2 regions of the Colwellia sp. 6M3 genome follow, and region 2 is predicted to be linked to the other one. Evidence: predicted binding sites of a transcription regulator. Region 2 holds the regulator's gene; the other holds the start of a gene.
What was found. The regulator sigma-54, encoded in region 2, starts transcription at its own class of promoters, with help from an activator protein. The targets are predictions, from matches to a motif close to GTTGGCACGNNNNTNGNNT.

Region 1 (10,924 bases), on a different contig from region 2:
TGGTGGATTAGCCGCGTCGTAAACTCGATAATTAAACGTGCCTGGCACACTTTCATAAACATCGACCGTTAAACTTGCATTGGTACCTTTGGTAAAAGAGCGAGCAACTTCTGGGTCTGTGACATTAATAATACTTACAGCGCCATTACTGATGTTGTTATCATCCGCCTCAACCTCAATAGCAGAGCTTGCTGCAATGCCTTTAGGATCGGTAAGCGTTACCTGCATTAATGCAGCGCTATTTTCTGTTGGTCGAAGAGTAAAGCTGTCGTCAGCAATTGGTGTGCCTGAGTTAACTTTAAATTCAAAGCCAAAGTCTGTTGGATAAACACCAGGAGACGAAGCAACCAAAGTCGTTGTAGAGCCATCTCGAGGATTAGTCATTATGTAATCTGTGCCATCATACTTAATGGTAAATTCATTAGTTGGGACTAATGAAACGTCAGTAATTGTTAAACCCGCTTCAACGTTGCCAGAATTTTTTGACGAGGCTAATACCCGAGAGTTTTGTAGATTAGTCGCATTGATATCAGTAAAAATATCTAAACCTTGTTTAGCATTTAAATCTAGTCCTTTGGCTTGCGATTGATTTAATGTTTGTGAAACAGCCATAGCTAAACGATTCAGTTCGCTGCGCGCATTAGCCACATGCTCGTCTCGATATTCTATTTTAGCGGCAATAGCTCCACCGAGTTTAGTAGCATCTAGTGCGACTTTGCCATTGCGACTATTTAATTGTAATTTTGTTTGTAATGGATCCGGATTTCCAGCCTCAACACTCACCGTTAAAGGCGTAATACCGGCTACGAGTGTTGCGCCATTACCGATCATCACCGTCATAACGCCATAAGTATCTTCAATGGTACTAACTGAGGTATATTCACCCAATTGATTAACCAGTTGATCGCGTTTATCTAATAGACTATTAGGCTGGCCAGTTAGGTTTAAATCTTTATTTTGTAATATTTGTTCGTTAATTTTCGCTAAATCAAGCGATATTTGCGATATTTTGCTCGCCATTTGCTCTATTTCGCCGTTAGTCGACTTTTCAAGCTGATCGAAATTATTATTTAAACTATTAAAATCTTTTGATAATACATTAGCTTGACTAAGAGCGATATTACGTAAACCAATATCATTTGGATTGTCAGCGATGCCATTAACCGCTTGATAAAAACGATCAAGTGATCCTCTGATAGCCTCAGTTGAGAATGACATTATTTCGTTTAATTGGTTAAGATCTACACTAATGGAATCAGCATTACCCAAGTTACTTTTGTTGAGTAATTGTTCTTTATAGGAAAATTGATCGTAGAGGCGTGTTATGTCTTGTACATATGTACCCGAGCCAACAAAGTTACCACCGTTATAATTGCCAACCGCTGCAACCTGTTCAGTACGCTGACGGGTATAACCTTCGGTATTTACGTTAGCAATGTTATTTCCTGTAGTCGCTAACTGTTGCTGCGCGGACAGTAAACCACTTACACCAGTTTGATACAGATTAATCGACATGACCTAAACTCCTACAGTAACCTTAATTTCAACAGTGTAATTACCGATGAACTTATTTATTTAATAAGCCAGTTACTGTCCGAAGTGTTCCCATTATCTTTTTAGCGTAATCAGGGTCGGTAGCATAACCAGCACTTTGTAGGTTATGCAAAAATTGCTCCACATCTGTAGATTTTTCTAATGCACCTTGATAACGATCACTTTGAGTGAGTAAATTCAAGTAATCATTAACACTTTGACCAATAGACTCATACACCCTAAACGGCTCACGTTTTTTCACCATGGCGCCGTTTTCAAACTCTAAGGTTTCTTTATGGGTTTTCTCACCAGCCCAACGGCTATCAGCTTTAATATTAAATAAATTATTCGAACTCTCACCTGAATCAGTTTTGATAATTTTTTGGCCCCAACCAGTTTCTAGTGCGGCTTGGGCAATAACCACTTCAAATGGTACATTAATTTTGTCTTGCACGCGTTTAGCGTCGGCTGTTAAGGCAGTAACAAAATCTTTTGGCTCTTTAAATGCAGGGCTTAGCAACATACTCGAAGCTTGGGCTGCGATTGAGCCATTTGTTTGACAATCTTTATTAGGATCCTGATTCGCTGACGAGTCTTTGACTAAACTTACTGTATTTACCAATGAAGGTTCGCTAATGCGAACACTGCCGCGACTATCCAGGTTGCCGTCACTACGTAATATTGTATGAGGCGTAAAGTTTTCACTGTCGCCACCAAGTTGGCGAACAATTAACGGTGCAAGACCTAAAGCGCCATTATTAGATAGTTCGAGCGACATTTGTTGGTCATGCATGTCACGATAGAATTTGGTTGACTCAGAGTTCAGCGGGCTGTCTGCCTCTAACACGGCTTGCGCTTTACGCATGCTTTTCATCAGCATTTGCATAAAAATAGCTTCAAACTGCTTTGCAGCTTGTTCTAATGCATCTTTTTTGCTGGCACTATCACCCGACTTAGCGTCTTGACGAATCGAGTTTAAGCCGTTTATGTCTAAAAAGTTTTGTGCATCTGCAATACGTGTTGTCATAGTTACTCCATTGATCATTAAATAATGATCAAATTCCCACGTAAAGCGCCAGCTTGATCTAACGCTTCGAGTATGGCCATAACATCACCAGGACCGGCACCAACTTGGTTTATCGCCCGTACTAATGCATCTAAAGTGACACCGGGGTCAAAAACAAACATACGAGAATCGTCTTGCTTAACGTCAATAATAGATTGATTCGTTGCCACCGTTTCACCTTCTGCAAAAGCGTTAGGTTGCGAAACCGCTTCAATCTCATTAATGGTAACGGTAATACCACCATGAGTTATTGCCGCAGGAAGTAAACGTACATCAGCACCAATAACAATGGTACCAGTACGTGAATTAACAATAATTTTTGCTGACGGTGAGCCAGGTTCAAACTCTAAATTTTCTAAGGTTGACAAAAAGCTAACGCGATCAGCGGCATCTCTTGGAGCGGTAACTTGTACTGAGGCAGCATCTATTGCACGTGCTGAGCCAGAAATTAAATTATTAATAGTGTCTGAAAGTCGTTTTGCCGTGGTGAAATCAGCATTGTGCAGATTAAATGTAATATGATCGCCAGCGGTAAATGGTGATAATACTTCTCGCTCAACCATAGCACCATTGGCAATTCGCCCAACCGTTGGCGTATTAGCAATGACTTTTGAGCCATCGAGCCCTTCAGCACCTAAACCACTTACAATTAAGCTTCCTTGAGCAACGGCATAAGCATTGCCATCAAGCCCCATTAATATCGTTTGAATTAATGTACCGCCACGTAAGCTTTTTGCACTCCCCATTGAAGAAACCGTAACATCAATTTTTTGACCTGGTTTTGAAAACGCAGGTAATTCGGCATGTACGGCCACAGCAGCAACATTCTTAATTTTAGGTTTTAAGTTTGCTGGCATGGTAATACCAAAATTGGTTAGCATGGTTTTGAAGCTTTGCTCAGTAAAAGGGCTTTGCTCGCCTGTGCCAGGTAAACCTACCACTAAGCCATAACCAATAAGTTGGTTGCTTCGCACACCAGCTACATCGGCTAAATCTTTAATACGCTGAGCATTTGCTTCGGGTAAAAAAAGCAATACGATTAAACAAACGAGACTATATAAATATTTTTTCATCATATTTTCCTACTAAATTGGCCACCATGAACTACTGAAAAACTTAGACAACCAACCTTGTTCTTGAACATCGGCAAAGCTTCCTGTGCCTGCGTACTCAATACGTGCATTGGCAACTTTGCTAGAGGTAACGGTATTACTTGAGCTAATATCTTGTGAACGTACAATGCCGGTTAAGCGAATAAACTCATCACCATTATTTAAAGACATCCATTTTTCACCACGGATCATCAGGTTACCATTTGGCAATACACGTAAAACATGCACAGATATATTACCGGATAAACTGTTACCTTGATTTGCTTTAGAGTCACCTGAAAAGTCTGACGTTTGGTTATAGCCAAATTGTATGGCCTTGTTATCAAAATTTATTGCTGCTCCACCAAAACCCGTAATAGGACTTAGCGACGCATTATTATCTTTGGATAACTCAGTTTTTGCACTTTTTTGTGATTGAGTACTTTCACTCAAAATGACAGAAATAATATCGCCAACTCGATGGGCTTTAGAGTCTGAATAGATGTTATTTACATAATTAACGTTAAAAAGTGAGCCCGTTGGCACTAAAGGTTCATCTTTCATTTCCGGCAAAATAGGTGCAAAGTCAGGATCATTAGGCATTGTTTTTACCTGTTCAATACTGGCACAGCCAGTAAAAAATATGGCGACTATGCACACCGTAAATAAGGTGCTTAATAACGAAGATTTCTTGCCTTTCATGAACCCTTCCTCAACTTTATAATTGCTGATTTATGTAGCTAAGCATTTGGTCAACTGCTGAAATAACTTTCGAGTTCATTTCATAAACGCGCTGACTTTCAATAAGATTAACCAACTCTTCTGTCGTATTAACATTGGACGTTTCTAATGCTCCTTGCACTAATAGGCCATATCCGGCTAAGCCCGGAACACCCTCTTGTGGCGCGCCACTGACTGACGTTTCAACGTATAAATTTTGTCCAATTGGCTCTAAACCTGTTGGGTTAATAAAATTAATGGTATTAATTTGTCCAACTACGGCAGGTTCAGCTTGACCTTGCAAAGTGACCGAAACTTCACCATCTTGTGAAACAATAATGCTTAAAGCATCTTCAGGCACAGTAACTTGCGGTTGTAATAAATAACCTGCGCCCGGCGTAACAATATTACCTTCTTCGTCCATGGTAAATTGGCCGTTGCGTGAATAAGCAGACGAGCCATCTGGCATTAAAATTTCAAACATACCTTCGCCTTGAATCATCAAATCCAATGCATTATCAGTATTTAGCATGTCACCTTGGGTATGAATTTTTTGTGTTGCTACCACTTTGGTACCTGCACCTAACATTAACCCTGACGGCATTTCAGTATCTTGCGCTGAACGACCACCTGGTTGGTTAATATTTTGATAAAGTAAGTCTTCAAATACCGCGCGGCTTTTTTTAAAACCAATAGTACTGGCGTTCGCCAAGTTGTTAGATATAACCGCAATTTCTTTTGTTTGCGCATCTAAGCCTGTTTTACTAATCCATAATGCTGGGTTCATACATCACCTCAAAATATTTTATTTATAACGATCGCAATAATGACGCTGCACTTTCATCAATTTCTTCAGCGGTTTTCATCATTTTCAACTGCATTTCAAATTGACGTTGCAGTGCGATCATATCGGTCATTTCACTAATAGGGTTTACGTTGCTTGATTCTAATGAACCACTCGCTACTTTTATCGTGACATCAGCCGGCTCATTGTTGCCGTCTTTACGACGAAATAAGCCATCACTGCCTTTTTCTAGCAAGCGATTATCTGGGTTAACAAATTTAATTCTGCCGACTTCATCTTGAACAGTACTAGGCGCACCCTCAGGCTGAACCATAATGGTGCCATCAGCAGAAATATTAAGTTTACTAATGGGTAAGGGTAAAAATATTGGCCCACTATCGCCAATCACTAAATCACCTCTTGAGGTTTCTAGTGCGCCGTTGTCATTTAATTTTAATTGGCCATTACGGGTATAGGCTTCACTGCCATCTTTAGTTTGTACCGTTAACCAGCCTTGACCTTGAATAGCGAGGTCAAGATCACGCCCGGTACTCAATAATGCACCACTGTCAAAGTTTTGGCCTGCTCGTTCGATCATTGAAAACACTCGAGTAGGCATACCTTCACCGAAAGCTTGCATTGCTCTAGCATTAGCTAAATCAGCCTTAAAGGCCGTAGTTTTGGCGTTAGCGAGGTTATTAGCATTCACTGATAAGGCTTGCATGTTTTGCTTCGCGCCACTCATGGCGATATACAGCAACTTATCCATAATGAAATTCACCCATAATATTAATCATATTTGATGTGTTGCAAATAAAGTGCCAGAAAATTAAGAAGGGTAATGTTAAAGCCAAAATGAATCGGTTATTTATTGTGCGACTTTATGCTTGTGAAGTTTTTAATGTTGGGAACGGCATGAATGTAGCGTTTTTAAAGATAAAAAAACCAGAAATCAATATTGATTATCTGGTTTTTTATTTTCGGCTAATTAATTGTAATTACAATAAATTAGCGCTGAGTATTATTCAACTATTCGCGGTTAAAACTAACGAATTTGTAGAATAGTTTGGTTTAATTGATTGTCTACCTCAAGTGCACGAGAGTTCGCTTGAAAGTTTCGTTGAGCAGAGATTAAATCAATTAATTCTGAAGTTAAGTTAACGTTAGATTGCTCTAATGCTGAAGAGTTTATCGTACCAAAGGTACCTGAACCACCCTCGCCCGCTAACGCTTCACCAGAAGTAATACTTTCTTTCCATGCAGTGTTACCCACTTGTTTTAAACCTTGTTCATTGGCAAAGTTTACCATGGCAATTCGTGATAATGGCTGTGAAGTTCCATTACTATAGCTTGCTCTTACTAAACCATCAGTACCAATATCAATACCGGTTAATCGACCAACAGCTAAACCATCTTGTTGTAAAGAGGTGACTTCAAAGTTAGAAGCAAACTGTGTTGGTTCATTTGCATTAGGTCCTAGGGGATCTAAATTAAAATCAATTTTGATCGTTTGTGAGGTATCTGCGCCATTGGGTAAATGGTTAGTAAAGTCCTCAGTAATAATGCCACCATTAGCTGCAGTCGGAATTTGAGACTGAAAATCACCTGAGGAATCAAATAGTAACCTAGCACCAATCAAACCAGTTGGCGATAACGGACCTGATACGGTGCCCGCAACAGGGTTAGTTCCTCCGCCTGCCGGGTCGACAAGATTAATAGGTTTTCCATCAACACTAGCAAAAACCATCCACTCATTCGGGTTTACACTCGGATCATCTTTAACAAAGAAATAGGTCATAATATGACTATCACCCAAGGAATCAAATATGGTTACTGATGTTGAATTATTAAATGTTAATGGGTCTTCAGGATCAAAATTACCTGGCGCTGTTGAAATATAAGAATCACCCGCAGGTAAATTCATTCTTATATCAACTTCTGAAGATTTTTGAGGTGCACCTGAAGCCGTTGGTATACGAATAGGCTCAGCCGTACTTAAACTGACTGAAGATGAGGTACCATCGGTATTAACAGGAAAACCCAACAAATACCCGCTTTCTGAGTTAACAATAAAGTTGTCTTGGTTCAATTTAAACTGACCAGCTCGGGTATATGAGGTTTCTAAGCTATTTAACTCAGATACCGTGGCAAAAAATCCGTTGCCGGTAATCGCCAAATCTAACGAGTTATTGGTAAACTTTATGCTACCTTGTGAAAACTGCTGTGCAACTTCTGCCGTCAAAACACCGTTACCTGCTTTAGTTTTACTCGAAGATAGAAGCGATGCCGCATAAACGTCGACGAACTCTGCACGTGATTCTTTAAAGCCAGTAGTGTTTACATTCGCTATGTTGTTGGATGTTACATTCAAATCTTTCTGAGCTGCGTTTAATCCGCTCAACGCTATATTAAATGACATAATTTCACCTCATTATAAAAAACTGATTGCTTAACCTTGAGAAACTTCGACTACGTCCGAAAGTTTCATGGTGCTGCCACCATTAAGGTTTAATAAAATACTTCCGCCGCTTCCGGCCAAAGTGACACTATCTACTTTGCGATAAGTCATCGCTTGCAATTCTGATGTATTACCTTCAACTAAGCCGGCAACACGAAAGCGATATGCCCCTTCAGGTGCAGGCTCGCCATTAGATCCTTTGCCGTCCCAAGTAAAGGTAAATCCACCTGCTGCTACGCTACCTACTGGCACGGTTTGAATAATTTCACCGGCAACGTTTTCAACGTAAATATTGACATTACTTGCCGGTTGGTCGGTCACTAACTTACCTTTTACCGATTGACCTTCTTCCATACCAAAGACGTTGTCTTCAACTAAAACACTGCGACCAACAAGCGATGATGCTTGCAGGGCTTGGCTAGACGACATTGAAGCAGCAAAACTGGTAAATTGATCGTTTAACTTTGTCACTCCATCAGTGGTCGAGAAAGCGGTCATCTGAGATATCATCTCATTGTTTTCAACTGGCTTGGTCGGGTCTTGATTCGACAGTTCTTGAGTAAGTAACGCAAAGAAATCTGCTTGCGTTAACATTCCTCGGTCTTCGTCTGCCTCAGGAGTATTGTTCTCCTGCTGCCAGCGGATGTTATCTAATGGGCTAGAGCCAGATACTGTTTCCATGATAGTTCCTATTTAACCTTAGCGTTGACCAAGTGTTAGCGTTTTAGTTAGCATACTTTTTGCTGACTCCGCTATTTGCACATTGGTTTGATATGAACGAGAAGCAGAAATCATGTTAGTCATTTCTTCAATAACATTTACGTTCGGCTTGTAAATATAACCCTCACCATCGGCCATTGGATGGTCAGGAGCATATTCAATATTAAGCGGCTTGTTACTTTCAACAACACCAAGTACCTGAACACCAACCGACTCATTTTGTCCAGCGGCAGCTTTTTGCATCTCAGCGGCAAAAACTGGGTGGCGTGCACGATATGTTTGATCGATACTACTGCTAACACTATCAGCATTAGCAATATTACTAGCCGTAGTATTTAAGCGGACAGACTGTGCGCTCATACCCGAACCAGATATAGAAAATACATTAAATAGGCTCATTTTTATTGCCCTCCAGTAATTGCTTTTCTCAAGCCTTTTATGCTTCCGTTAAGAAATTGTAGGCTTGCTTGATATTGCATAGAGTTTTCTAGATACAAGTTTCGTTCCACTTGTACATCTACACTGTTACCGTCACCAGTATCTGCTTGATTAGGTACACGAAAACCCACGCCGTTATTGAGTTCCATACGAACATCGAAATGTTTTTCGTTAGTGCGCGTCATGCCGGTTTGTTGCTTTGAGGCTGCTTGCGCTAATGCGGCTTTGAAGTCCATTCCTTTGGCTTTGTAGCCGGGTGTATCGGCATTGGCAATATTGCCGGCAATAAGCTCCGCACGTTGTGCACGTATTTGTAAACTTTGCGGGTAAATGCCAAATGCTTTTTCAAAACTAATAGCCATAAAAAAATACCTCCGTATGAATGAAGGTATTTATTCAAGATTTATGCCAGAGATTTATAGAGAGGTTATTTTTTTTGGTAAACGATGCCAGGATTACAACGGATCATATTAAAATCTTGGCTAATACCTGAAAGCGATTCCGAGGCGCCAAGAAATAAATAACGGTCCTTATTTAACGTACTGTGGATTTGTGAAATTATTTTTGACTTTAACTCAGGAGAGAAGTAAATCAAGACGTTACGGCAGAAAACCAAATCAAAACGCCCCATTAAACTATAACTATTTAATAAGTTAATTTGGCGAAAGCTGACCATGTTTTTAATGAAGTCTTTCACCTTCAGCATACCATTATCACCGGCTTCAAAAAATTGTTTTTTACGCTCTAAAGATAAACCTCGTGAGAGGGCTAAATTATCATAATGAGCATACTTGCAATGTTCTAACATGGTGTTAGAGATATCAGTGCCAATAATTTGAACACCACCAGGAAATGCGCCGGGGTTATTTTGTTGAAATTCATAAACCGCCATAGCAATTGAATAAGGTTCTTGTCCTGATGAGCTTGCCGCTGACCAAATTTTTAATTGTGTTTGTTGGCCTTTAAATTCTGGCAGGATTTTCTTTTTCAAAAGTTCGAAAGGATAGTCGTCACGAAACCATAAGGTTTCATTGGTGGTCATGGCGTCAATAACTGATGCCCGCAGTTGCCGTTTAACCGGATTAAGCGTTTGCGCTACTAAATCAGACAAAGACGCAACATCAAATTTTGCCATCAGTGGTGCTAGGCGACTTTTTACCAAGTACTGTTTACTTTCACCTAAAACAATACCGCATTGCTGCTCTAGAAATATTCTAAACTGATGATAACTTTTATCATCGAGTTGCTTAGTTAACACTAGTTATTATCCACCTTATCTAAAGAATGCAAACAAACATTAAGAAGTTTCATCATGTTTTAACCACTTTTTAACCGCAGTAGCTAACTCGTCAGGATGAAATTTAGGAATAAAATCTTCAGCCCCAACTTTTTCTACCATAGCATTATTAAAAACACCACTGAGTGAGGTGTGTAAAATAACAGGCATATTTTTCATGCGATCATTTTGCTTAATTTCTGCTGTCAGCGTATAACCATCCATTTCCGGCATTTCAATATCAGAAATTAACAAAGCGACTTTTTCGGTGATACTATTTTGACACCCGTCAGCAATTGTTTGTAATTGATCAAGTGCATCTTGACCATTTTTGGCTAACAACATAGTTAAACCTAAAGATTCAAGCGCACGTTTGACTTGGTTGCGCGCCACGGTTGAATCATCGGCGATCATAATGACTCGCTCACCAATTTTTTCGCCCACCGTTGCATCAGCAATACCTTCACTTAACTCTGTTGAAATTGGGTTGATTTCATTGAGGATTTTTTCAACATCAAGAATAGAGACCATTTCGTTGTCAATTTCAGTAACTGCCGTTAGGTAGCTTGATTTTCCTGCCCCTTCTGGCGGTGGCATCATATTTTTCCAACTCACGGTCACAATACGCTCAACACCGGCAACAAGAAAGCCCTGCACGCTGCGATTATATTCAGCAATAATGACAAAGCTATCTTCTGTTTGCTCAATCTCCGGGCCACCAGTAGCTTTACTTAAATCAATAATAGAAATAGTTTGGCCACGAATGTGAGCAACGCCTTTAATAACCTTATCTTGTTTGGGTAATAAAGTCAGTCTAGGACAAGGCATGACTTCACGT
Region 2 (10,924 bases):
AAATGTGCAGGCTGAGCGTATTCTTAATACCGGTCCAGCAAAGTCGAAACAGCAAATGAAAGCGTTTTTAACACAAGGGGTTCGTACCTTTGTTGTTGAGAGCTTGAACCAATTGCAATGGTTAAATGAAGCTGCGACTGAGTTGTCTTGTCGACCGCAAGTATTATTAAGAGTTCAGCTCCAGTGGGATGAAGGTGAGAAAAATCCATTAGGCGGTAATGAAGTAACCGCCTTTGGTTTATCGTGCCAAGAATGGCAAACCATCAAAGTAAGTGATTTTTTAGCCTTAAACATTAACGGCTTACATATATTCCAATGGGGAAATATGTTAAGTAATGAACGCATGTTTGAGCTTTGGTCACAAATGGTTACGCCGTTGTTATCATTAGCAGAACAATTAGAAATGACGTTAGATGTTTTAGATTTAGGTGGTGGTTTAGGTGTAGATTATCTGCAAACAGGTCAAAGCTTACATTGGGATAATATTGTTGCTGATTTAGCCAAAATAAAAGCCCGAGCTGGCGTTAGTGAACTTTGGTTGGAGCTAGGTCGCTTTGCGGTTGCCGAAATGGGCTATTATGTTACCTCTGTTGTTGATCGAAAAGAAAACTTCGACCAACAGCAATTGGTACTTTCGGGTGGAATTAATCATTTAATTCGCCCTGCGATTACCGAACAGCCTTTTCCTGTAGCTATGCTTAGAGAGTCTCAAGCAAGCGAGAGTTATTTCGATTTACATGGCCCACTTTGTACTAGTTTAGATAAACTCGGTACCATGGCAATAGCCAATGATGTTGGCATTGATGACCAATTAATTTTTGGTTTGGCAGGGGCTTATGGTTTTACTGAAAGTATGCCATTTTTTCTTTGTCACCCAATAGCTGCTGAATATGTTCTTCAGCAAGGTAAAATAGAGCAAGTGCGTGCAGCTCAACCTGCTACTTGGTATTTACGTTAGTATGGTCAAGGCCTAACTTAAGGTTAACTATGAATTTAATTAGTAAAGAAGTTATGCATGTTGGTGAAATGGCCAGTGGAGCAACACTTACTGTGCCAGTTTATCGTATTAAAGGTAATGGTCAGGGGCCTAATGTGTATATTCAAGCAAATATGCATGGCGCAGAAGTGCAGGGTAACGCGGTTATTTTTCAATTGTTGGAACAATTAAAACATATTGAATTAAATGGCAGTATCACCTTAGTACCTTATGCGAATCCTGTGGGCTGTAATCATAAAAATGGTGAATATACCTTAGGTCGATTTGATCCTATTACCGGTGAGAACTGGAATCGTATGTATCATTTCGATGAAAGTATTATCGAACCGTTTGCTAAGGCACATTTAAACCAGTCTAATGCCGAAATAGCCCAGGCATTTCAAGCATTAATGGTTAAGCAATTATCACAAAAACTTAATCATAATGTTTATGGTATTACTACAGGTCAACGAATTGCCTATCAGTTGCAATTGCTCGCACTGGAGGCCGACCTTGTGTTAGATCTGCATACGGGGCCAATTTCGAGTAAACATTTGTATTGTCCTGACTATGCTCGACCAAGTGCTGAATATTTTGATATTCCACACGTGTTATTTATTCCTAATGGCTTTGATGGCGCACTTGATGAAGCGACTTTTTGTCCTTGGTGGTATTTACAGCTAAAATTTGCAGAATTAGGCCGAGACTTTCCAATAACCAAAACCGATGAAAATCAAGGTGAGAATGCAGTTATCAAAGAAAGCTTTACTGTAGAGCTTGGTTCACAAGAGCAAATTGATTTAGATGTTGCCCATGAAGACGCTTTAGGTATTTTAAGTTATTTACAATACCAAGGGGCGATTAATAGTCAGCAGTATCAACCAAAAACGATGACAAGATACAGTTGCTTATTAAAAGATTACAAAGCACTTTATTCGCCCATGGGGGGCATGGTGGATTACCTTGCTGAGTTCGGGAAACCGCTACCTGCAGGCGAACCTTTAGCGCGTATTCTTCGAATGGACAATTATGGTGACGGCGATCCATTGCATTATATCAATTTTGATCATAGTGTTATTCCTATTCTGCATTTTGCATCAGCGAGTGTGAATCAAGGTACTGAACTTTATAAAGTATTTAGTAAGTATACGATTTTATAATGTCAGGATCTGAAAAACAAAAACGCCTTAATTCATGATAAATTAAGGCGTTTTTTTGTAGCAAATTTTCAATATTTATTTAAAAAACTACATGCGCTTTCAGGTAAGCAAATAAATCACGATTATGTTTACCTACTTTTTCAGCGCTGTGCTCTTTTTTCGCCTGACGCACGAGTTGTCTAAGCTTTTGTCTTTCCATATTGTCATATTCTGCTAATAAAGCCTCAATGGGCTCGTTGCCTTCGGCTATTAGATCATCACGCATTTTTTCGAGTTTTTCAAATTTCACAGACTCTTGCTGATGTTTATTAGCCATAACATCCATCGCCTGCTTAATGGGCTCAAGATCCGTCTCAGCTAATATTTTAGCTATATGACGCACATGACGACGTAAGGCTTCATGTTTATTGGTTATTTTATCGGCCAATAACATTGCGGCTTTTAAATCATCCGTTAACGGTAATTTACTGCGTTGATGTTTCGACATTTTGACGATGACAAGGCCAAAATCTTGCAGTCGATGCATTTCGCGTTTTATTTCCGATTTACTCAGTAATTCTTCTTCTAATTCATCGATATCGTTGGCAGAGTGGGGCATAATGTTAAGTATTAAAGTGATAATTACCTATAGTATACAACAAAGCAGTAGCAGCAAAAAACATTCCTGTAAATTGTATCAAAAAATATGAGAAATAATTTAACTATGAGCGATTCTGATAGTATCCAAATGCAAATAGAGCATGTTAAAAAACGTGTAAATGATGCCATGTCTATGGCTAAATCACTTGGAGCCGATGGTGCTGAAGTCGCAATGAGCCGCCAGCAAGGGCTAAGTGTTAGTACTCGTTTAGGAGAAGTTGAAAACGTTGAGTTCACTAATGATGGTGGACTGGGTATTACAGTTTACAAAGCAGGGCGTAAAGGTAGTGCATCAACAGCCGATTTGTCTGAACAAGCTTTAAAACAAGCAATTGAAGCTGCTGTGAATATTGCTAAGTATACCTCTGTTGATGAATGCTCAGGTATGGCTGATAAAGAGCTACTTGCAATGGACCCGCAAGATTTAGACTTATATCATCCTCATAAGTTAACCACAGAGCAGGCGATTAGCTTAGCGAAAGAGTGTGAAGATACAGCACTGGCTTATGATAAACGCATTACTAATTCAGATGGCGCGACATTAGCAAGTTTTGAAGGTTTTAAAGTTTACGGTAATAGCCATGGGCAGATCGTAGGTTATCCAAGTACCCGTCACAGTTTAAGTTGTGTGATGATCGCCAATGAAGGTGATGACATGCAGCGCGATTACGCTTATACCGTGAGTCGTGAATTTAATGCGATGGAAAGTGCAGCCAAAATAGGCCAACAAGCTTCTATTGAAGCGTTGTCAAGATTAGGTGCACGTAAATTAGCCACGGCTAAAGTCCCTGTTATGTTTCGTGCTGATATCGCCAATACGCTGTTTGGACATTTTATTGCTGCTATTAGTGGTGGTAACTTGTATCGAAAGTCTTCATTTTTGATGGATTCCATTGGTAAGCAAGTATTTCCTGAATTTTTAAGTATTAGTGAACGTCCGCATTTGAAAAAAGCCTTAGCAAGTGGAGCGTTTGATGCCGAAGGCGTAGCTACTGTTGATCGTGAAATAATTACTGATGGCAACTTAGCCACCTACCTTTTAACCAGTTATTCGGCACGTAAAATGGGGCTGACAACGACTGGGCATGCAGGCGGTATTCATAACTGGAATCTCGGCATGCAAGGTGAAGGTAAAGGCGGTGATTTTGATGCGATGTTAAAAACGCTAGGCACAGGCTTGTTAGTAACTGAACTGATGGGGCAAGGTGTTAATGTGGTTACTGGCGATTATTCGCGAGGTGCGGCAGGCTTTTGGGTTGAAAATGGTGAAATCGCTTATCCAGTTGATGAAATTACCATTGCCGGAAAATTACAGGATATGTTCTCTGGTATTGTCGCTATAGGTAACGATACCGATATGCGTGGTAGTATTCGCACAGGTTCTATTATTATTAATGAAATGCAAGTGGCAGGAAGTTAAACGGACGAGTTTCAAGTTATTAGCTGTCAGTAAAAAGAGAGTTTATCTCGCCTATCGCTTGCAGCTTTAAACTTACAACTATCTTTTGTATTTACTGAAAGCTGACAGCTTAAAACTGTCAGCTTTTTTGTTACCCTAACATTAAGGTTGCTGTGCCTAAAAAGGCAAAGATACCAACAACGTCGGTAACTGTAGTTAAAATAACACTACCGGCTAATGCGGGATCAATATTCATCTTTTTCAGCATTAATGGCACAGTAACACCAGCAATACCGGCTGCGGTCATATTCATTAACATCGCAAAAGCGATAATGGCACCTAGCATGAGGTTTTGTTGCCATATAGCGACCACAGAGGCAATTAACACCGCCCAAATTAAACCATTAAAAAAACCGATGGCTAGTTCTTTGTATAATAAAATGCGTGAGTTACTTTCACCAACATGCCCTAACGCCATACCACGAATAACAAGTGTTAACGTTTGATTACCCGCAACACCCCCCATACTCGGCACAAGCGAGTTAAGCACAGCTAAAATGGCTAATTGGTTTAAAATACCTTCAAACATACTCGAAACGGCAACAGCCATAAGCGCAGTAATTAAATTTACGCCTAACCAAATAGAGCGACGTTGCGTACTTTTTAATACCGGGGCGAAAGTATCAGCTTCGTCATCTAGACCCGCCATACTCATCATGGAATGTTCGGCTTCTTCACGAATAATATCAACGACATCATCAACGGTAATACGACCGAGTAGTCGACCTTCTTGATCGATAACAGGAGCCGAAAACCAATCGTAACGTTCAAAGAGTTTCGCGACATCTTTTTCATTCATATCAGCAGTAATTGCCTGAATATCTTTATCGATGAGGCTAGAAATAATGGTTTCTGCTTTCGCTGTTACTATGGATGATAATGAAACAGCGCCGATGAAATGATCTTCACGGTCAACAACATAAAAAGAGTCAGTCGCTTCGGGTAACTCACCCCGTAAGCGTAAATAACGTAACACCACATCCACTGTCACATCAGGACGAATGGATATAGTATCGGTATTCATAATACCGCCGGCTGTGTCTTCCTCGAATGAAAGTGCTGCTTCTACACGACTGCGATCTTGCCAGTCCATTGCGTTAAGCACTTCTTGGTAAACACTGTCTGGTAATGTTCGAAAAACTTCGGCTAAATCATCAACATCCATCCCTTCTGCAACAGCAGCTAGCTTTTCTGGATTTATGTTTTTAAGAATACCTTTTCGAACTTCTTCGTTTAGCTCTTCAAGAACATCACCATGATGATCAGCATCAATTAACTGCCAAAGAGCCATACGGCTTTTGGTCGGAGATGACTCTAAAAGTAAGGCAAGGTCGTAAGCTGGCATGTCTTGCAATAACTTGCGGACATAGACAAACATACCGCTATCGAGGGCATCATTAACCTGCTGGAGGCGTTGGTGACTATATTCTTGTTCGGAAACTTCCGGCATACTTTTACCTTTTGCCGCTACAAAACGAAAACTGTTAAGGATGTTGAACTTACTGTCAGGTGTTTAATATGGTATTTAGCACCTGAATATTATGCATTACAATCAAATTAACGTGTGAGTACGCCATATATAATTGAAAACTACATTATTTTGAGGTTAATTAAGGTTACTTTAGTCTCGTAAACTTGAACCAAAAAAATTAACCAAAAAAGTTAAACAGCCCGATGATAAATGACAATTATTAACTTTCTATTAAATTATACCAAATGAGTGAAAATTCGACTAAATGAATATGTAATGCATTTCGACTTTACAGGCAAAGCCGAGAATGAATATGCTTGAGGTAATTCGATTGTGCTAAATTCCCAACTTTAACGATAAGTTAGCTAATTCATTATTTTATATGGTATCGAATGTTAATATTTAACGCGTTGAGTTTACCGTAATTTTCGATATTTCGCAGCTTTTTTATTGACTTAACGGTGCCGACAATAAATATGAGTTTTGCTACTCGGCTTCATCAAATTTGTTGCTGAAAAGTTGGCAAATTTCTTCGAGTGCTAATTCAGCGTCTTCACCCGTAGCAATTACCTTAACGGTTTTACCTTGTGCACCTGCAAGCAGCATTATGCCCATAATACTGTTAGCGTCAGCATGATTGTCGTCTAATTCAATGGTGACTTTTGCGGTAAACTTTTGACTTAATTGTGCGAGTTTAGAAGCCGCTCGGGCATGAAGCCCAAGCTTGTTGATGATGAGAACATAACGGCTGGCTTGTGTGCTCATAGCAAGTTACGTTGTGGCAACAGGTAAATCGCGATGACGAGACTGCACGTCTTTACGTTCTTTACGCATATTATTTGCGAGTAATTCGGTGATATATACAGAGCGATGCATACCGCCGGTACAACCAACCGCTATAGTAATATAACTGCGATTATTTCGTTCTAGATGCGGTAACCAGGTCATCATGAAGCTATTTATTTGCCAAATAAACTTTGTCACAATAGGTTGGCTAGCAAGGAAATCTTGCACAGGTTTATCTAATCCGGTGAAGCCCTTAAGTTCTTTATCCCAAAATGGGTTAGGTAAAAATCGCGCATCAAATACATAGTCTGCATCTTGTGGTACGCCATGTTTAAAGCCAAAAGATTCAAAAACAACCACCATAGAACCCGATTTTTTACCTAGTATACGCTCTCTAACTAAGTCGGCCAGCTGATGTGGTGATAGTTGGCTAGTGTTGATATATAAATGTGCGCGACTTGCGATAGGTTCAAGAAGCTTTTTTTCTAAGGCTATGGCTTGGTCTAAGGCTATATTTTGTCTAATTAGCGGATGTAAGCGTCGTGTCTCGCTGAAACGACGGATAAGGTCACTATCGTCGGCATCTAAATAAAGTAAACTTAACTCTACTGCATTAGGTAAGTATTCTATAATTTCGGGTACATCGTTAGGATCAGCAGGTAGGTTTCGAACATCTAGGCTGACGGCAACATTTTCATAATCATTAATGACGGTATGAATTAAAGCGGGTAACAAATTAACCGGTATGTTATCTACACAATAGTAGCCCAGATCTTCTAATACGCGTAATGCAACACTTTTACCTGATCCTGAACGACCACTGACTATAATTAACTTCATGGGGACTTAACTCGCCTGTTGGATTAGCTGAAACAGCTCTTGGTTACTTTGGCATTTACGCACTTGTTTGCAAAATTGTTTTTCACGAAAAATTTTTGCGATACTTTGTAATGTACACAGGTGATTTTGGCATTCATTTTCGGGCACAAATAAAGCAATAAAAATGTCCACAGGACGATTATCTATCGCATCAAAATCTATCGGCTCTTCTGTGGTAATAACCACCGCAATGGGTTGGGTAGAATTATCTAAACGTCCATGCGGTATCGCTATGCCATTTCCTATGCCGGTAGAACCCATTCTTTCGCGCTTAACTAGGCTTTCTAGTAGCTGAAAAGTATCGTGTTCAACCAATTTTTCAGCGGCCAGACTACTTAAGTATTCTAGAATACGTTTTTTACTGGAACCCGGTGCTGCACAAATAGTGCATTCCGGGGTTAGGATATCTTGCAACTTCATAAACTTATAAAACCTAAAGCGACTTGGCGCTAATGCTTGTTGATTTTGCCTTTGTATTTCAAAATTTGGCGATCTAATTTATCAATTAATGCATCAATTGATGCGTACATATCGTTATGTTCAGCCTTAGCGTGAACCTCAGAGCCCGTTAAATGCACAGTAGATTCAGCGATCTGGTTCAATTTTTCAACCGTTAGTACCACATGTACATTATTAATGTGTTCAAAGTGGCGCTCTATTTTTTCAAATTTAGCATTAACATAATCACGTAATGAGTCGGTAACATCGACATGGTGTCCAGTAAGATTAATTTGCATAAGCTTCATTCCTCTTTTTTGGTGATTAAGACTGCCTACAATAGGCTTTTACGTTGATTTGACGGCGGTATAGAGAGTGACTCTCGATACTTGGCAATAGTGCGTCTTGCTACTTTAATGCCTTGTTCGGCCAAGATATCGGCGATTTTACTGTCGCTTAATGGCTTTGCGGGTATTTCGGCGGCAACAAGTTTTTTAATTAACTCACGAATAGCGGTTGATGAGCATTCACCACCATTTTCAGTACTTACATGGCTAGAGAAGAAGTATTTAAGCTCAAAAATGCCTCTGGGTGTATGCATATACTTTTGTGTAGTAACACGAGAAATAGTCGATTCGTGCATATCTACCGCTTCGGCAATATCATTTAAAACCATAGGTCGCATAGCTTCAGGGCCATGTTCAAAGAAACCCTGCTGGCGCTGTACAATACAATTGGACACTTTTAACAAGGTATCGTTCCTGCTTTCAAGGCTTTTGATAAACCATTTAGCTTCTTGCAAGTTCGAGCGAATAAATTGACTGTCTGCTGATGATTTCATCGAGCGAGACATGGCAGCATATTGTTGATTTACTGATAACTTAGGTGCTGTGTCTGGGTTTAGCTCTACAGTCCAGCGACCATTTTTCTTTTCAACCGACACGTCAGGAATAACATACTGTTCTTCACTCTTGATAACACTATCGCCCGGGCGAGGGTCTAATGATTGTATTAAGCGAATAACTTCACGTAATTGGTCTTCTTTAATGCGTAACTTTCGCATCAATTGGCGATAATCGCGATTACCCAATAATTCGATATGCTCAGTTACCGCTAACTTACTTTCAGCGAGCCAAGGCGTATCTTTTGAAAATTGGTTGAGCTGAATAAGTAAACACTCTGGAATTGAACGAGCCGCTACGCCCACCGGATCAAAAACGTTAATCCGTTTAAGCACTACTTCAATTTCATCAAGTTCAACACCATCAATGCCTACGCTTTCTAATATCTCGTCTGCAGAAACTGTTAGGTAGCCGGCATCATCTATAGCTTCAATAATAGCGATAGCAATTGTTCTATCGGTATCGCTAAATGGTGTTAGTTCCATTTGCCAAATAAGATGGTCTTGTAAGGAGTCTTTTGTTTCACCCTGATAGGTATAATCTTCTGATGCATGACCAACACCGCCACTGCTCGCACTGGCACTAAAGTTGTCATCCCACGTTGTATCACTATTTAATTCTTCGGGTATGTCAGTTTTTGCTAAGCCTTCTGATGAACTTATTTCATCAATAGTCGGTGCAGAATCTTCGCTGCCATCTGAGGATATTTCTACGCTATCGCCAATACCAGCGGAGTATGCTTCTTCTAAATTGTCAGGGGTGTTTTCTGAATTGTTGTCGGGAGATTCATCAACTTCAAGTAAAGGGTTACTTTCAAGAGCTTCTTGAATTTCTTGTTGTAAATCCAAGGTCGATAATTGCAACAGCTTGATAGCCTGCTGCAATTGCGGGGTCATCGTTAATTGTTGTCCGATACGGAGTTGCAGAGTAGGACGCATTTACGTTTTCTTTTCCCTGTTCAAGTACATTAGTATGTTACCGAGTAAGTCTGTTATTCACTATAGCGTGAATTGTTCACCAAGGTATACATCTCTTACGTGTTGATTTGCAAGTATTTCAGTAGAGTTACCTTCGGCAATAAGCTCGCCGTGACTAACAATATAGGCGTGCTCACAGACATCGAGGGTTTCACGTACATTATGGTCGGTAATTAAGATACCTATGCCACGTTCTTTTAAGTGTAGGATAATTTTTTTTATATCACCTACCGAAATTGGATCAACACCAGCAAAAGGTTCATCAAGGAGAATAAATTTAGGATCTGCAGCTAAAGCTCGCGCTATTTCAACTCGTCGACGTTCACCACCAGACAGGCTCATGCCGAGGTTGTCTTTGATATGACCAATGTTAAATTCTTCTAATAAATGCTCAAGTTTTTCTTCTCTTTCAACGTCGGTTAGCGTTTTACGGGTTTGTAAAATCGCCATTATGTTGTCATAAACCGTTAGTTTGCGAAAAATTGAAGCTTCTTGAGGTAGATAACCAATACCTTTGCGGGCACGTTCATGCATGGGCAATAAGGTTAAATCTTCGTCATTTAAAATAATTGAGCCACTGTCGTTATTAACTAAGCCAACGATCATGTAAAACGAAGTGGTTTTACCCGCGCCATTTGGTCCTAATAAGCCAACAATTTGTCCAGCAGAAACCTTCATACTAACGTTTTTAACGACTTTTCTGCCTTTGTAGGCTTTTGCAAGGCCAATGGCTGATAATGTTGAAGTAGACATTTACTCTTGCTTGTCCTTAGATTTTTTTGGCGGTTCAGTTTTATTTTTTGGCTGCAATACTGTTTCAACCTTAGCATTTTCTAAGCTTTCGGCATTGACATATTCAGTCTCGAAGTTATAGGTGATTTTACTGCCACTTACTTCACTACCTTCTTGGCGTAACAAAGCATTACCTGAAATAACAACCGTATTCAAATCAGGTTCATAACGAATTTCATTGGCTTGTAAATTGATAGGGCTACCATCTTGCAGCGTTTGCTCAAATGTCGCAGGAGAACCTTTCGCAATATAAATTTTATTATTGCTTTTATCTTGAGTTATCACCTGTACGAGTTCGGCATTAATTGTCAGCGAACCTTGAGAGATAATGACATTATCAATATAACTGAATATTTTATTTTTCAGATCAGCTGCTTGGCGTGAAGAAGAAATTTTAATTTCTTGGTCAACATCGAATTTTTCAGCATTTACTGCCGGCATTAAT

Region 1: a site for sigma-54 is predicted at 6,002-6,020, ahead of flgF (flagellar basal-body rod protein FlgF). Genes of this name have one in related genera too.

What each region holds. Positions count from the first base shown of each region.
Region 1 covers NZ_JACGWF010000006.1:63,808-74,731, reverse strand. Annotated here, with positions in the region: gene flgK (flagellar hook-associated protein FlgK) at 1-1,515, opposite strand, end outside; gene flgJ (flagellar assembly peptidoglycan hydrolase FlgJ) at 1,568-2,560, opposite strand; gene H4J50_RS02800 (flagellar basal body P-ring protein FlgI) at 2,578-3,675, opposite strand; gene flgH (flagellar basal body L-ring protein FlgH) at 3,685-4,392, opposite strand; gene flgG (flagellar basal-body rod protein FlgG) at 4,409-5,197, opposite strand; gene flgF (flagellar basal-body rod protein FlgF) at 5,220-5,963, opposite strand; gene flgE (flagellar hook protein FlgE) at 6,240-7,613, opposite strand; gene H4J50_RS02775 (flagellar hook assembly protein FlgD) at 7,644-8,333, opposite strand; gene flgC (flagellar basal body rod protein FlgC) at 8,352-8,771, opposite strand; gene flgB (flagellar basal body rod protein FlgB) at 8,774-9,172, opposite strand; gene H4J50_RS02760 (protein-glutamate O-methyltransferase CheR) at 9,238-10,068, opposite strand; gene H4J50_RS02755 (chemotaxis protein) at 10,108-10,924, opposite strand, start outside.
Region 2 covers NZ_JACGWF010000003.1:37,151-48,074, reverse strand. Annotated here, with positions in the region: gene H4J50_RS01320 (PLP-dependent decarboxylase) at 1-958, shown strand, start outside; gene H4J50_RS01315 (succinylglutamate desuccinylase/aspartoacylase family protein) at 988-2,136, shown strand; gene yjgA (ribosome biogenesis factor YjgA) at 2,216-2,734, opposite strand; gene pmbA (metalloprotease PmbA) at 2,840-4,195, shown strand; gene mgtE (magnesium transporter) at 4,326-5,684, opposite strand; gene H4J50_RS01295 (HPr family phosphocarrier protein) at 6,192-6,470, opposite strand; gene rapZ (RNase adapter RapZ) at 6,477-7,331, opposite strand; gene ptsN (PTS IIA-like nitrogen regulatory protein PtsN) at 7,338-7,790, opposite strand; gene hpf (ribosome hibernation promoting factor) at 7,820-8,107, opposite strand; gene H4J50_RS01275 (RNA polymerase factor sigma-54) at 8,143-9,648, opposite strand; gene lptB (LPS export ABC transporter ATP-binding protein) at 9,709-10,440, opposite strand; gene lptA (lipopolysaccharide transport periplasmic protein LptA) at 10,441-10,920, opposite strand.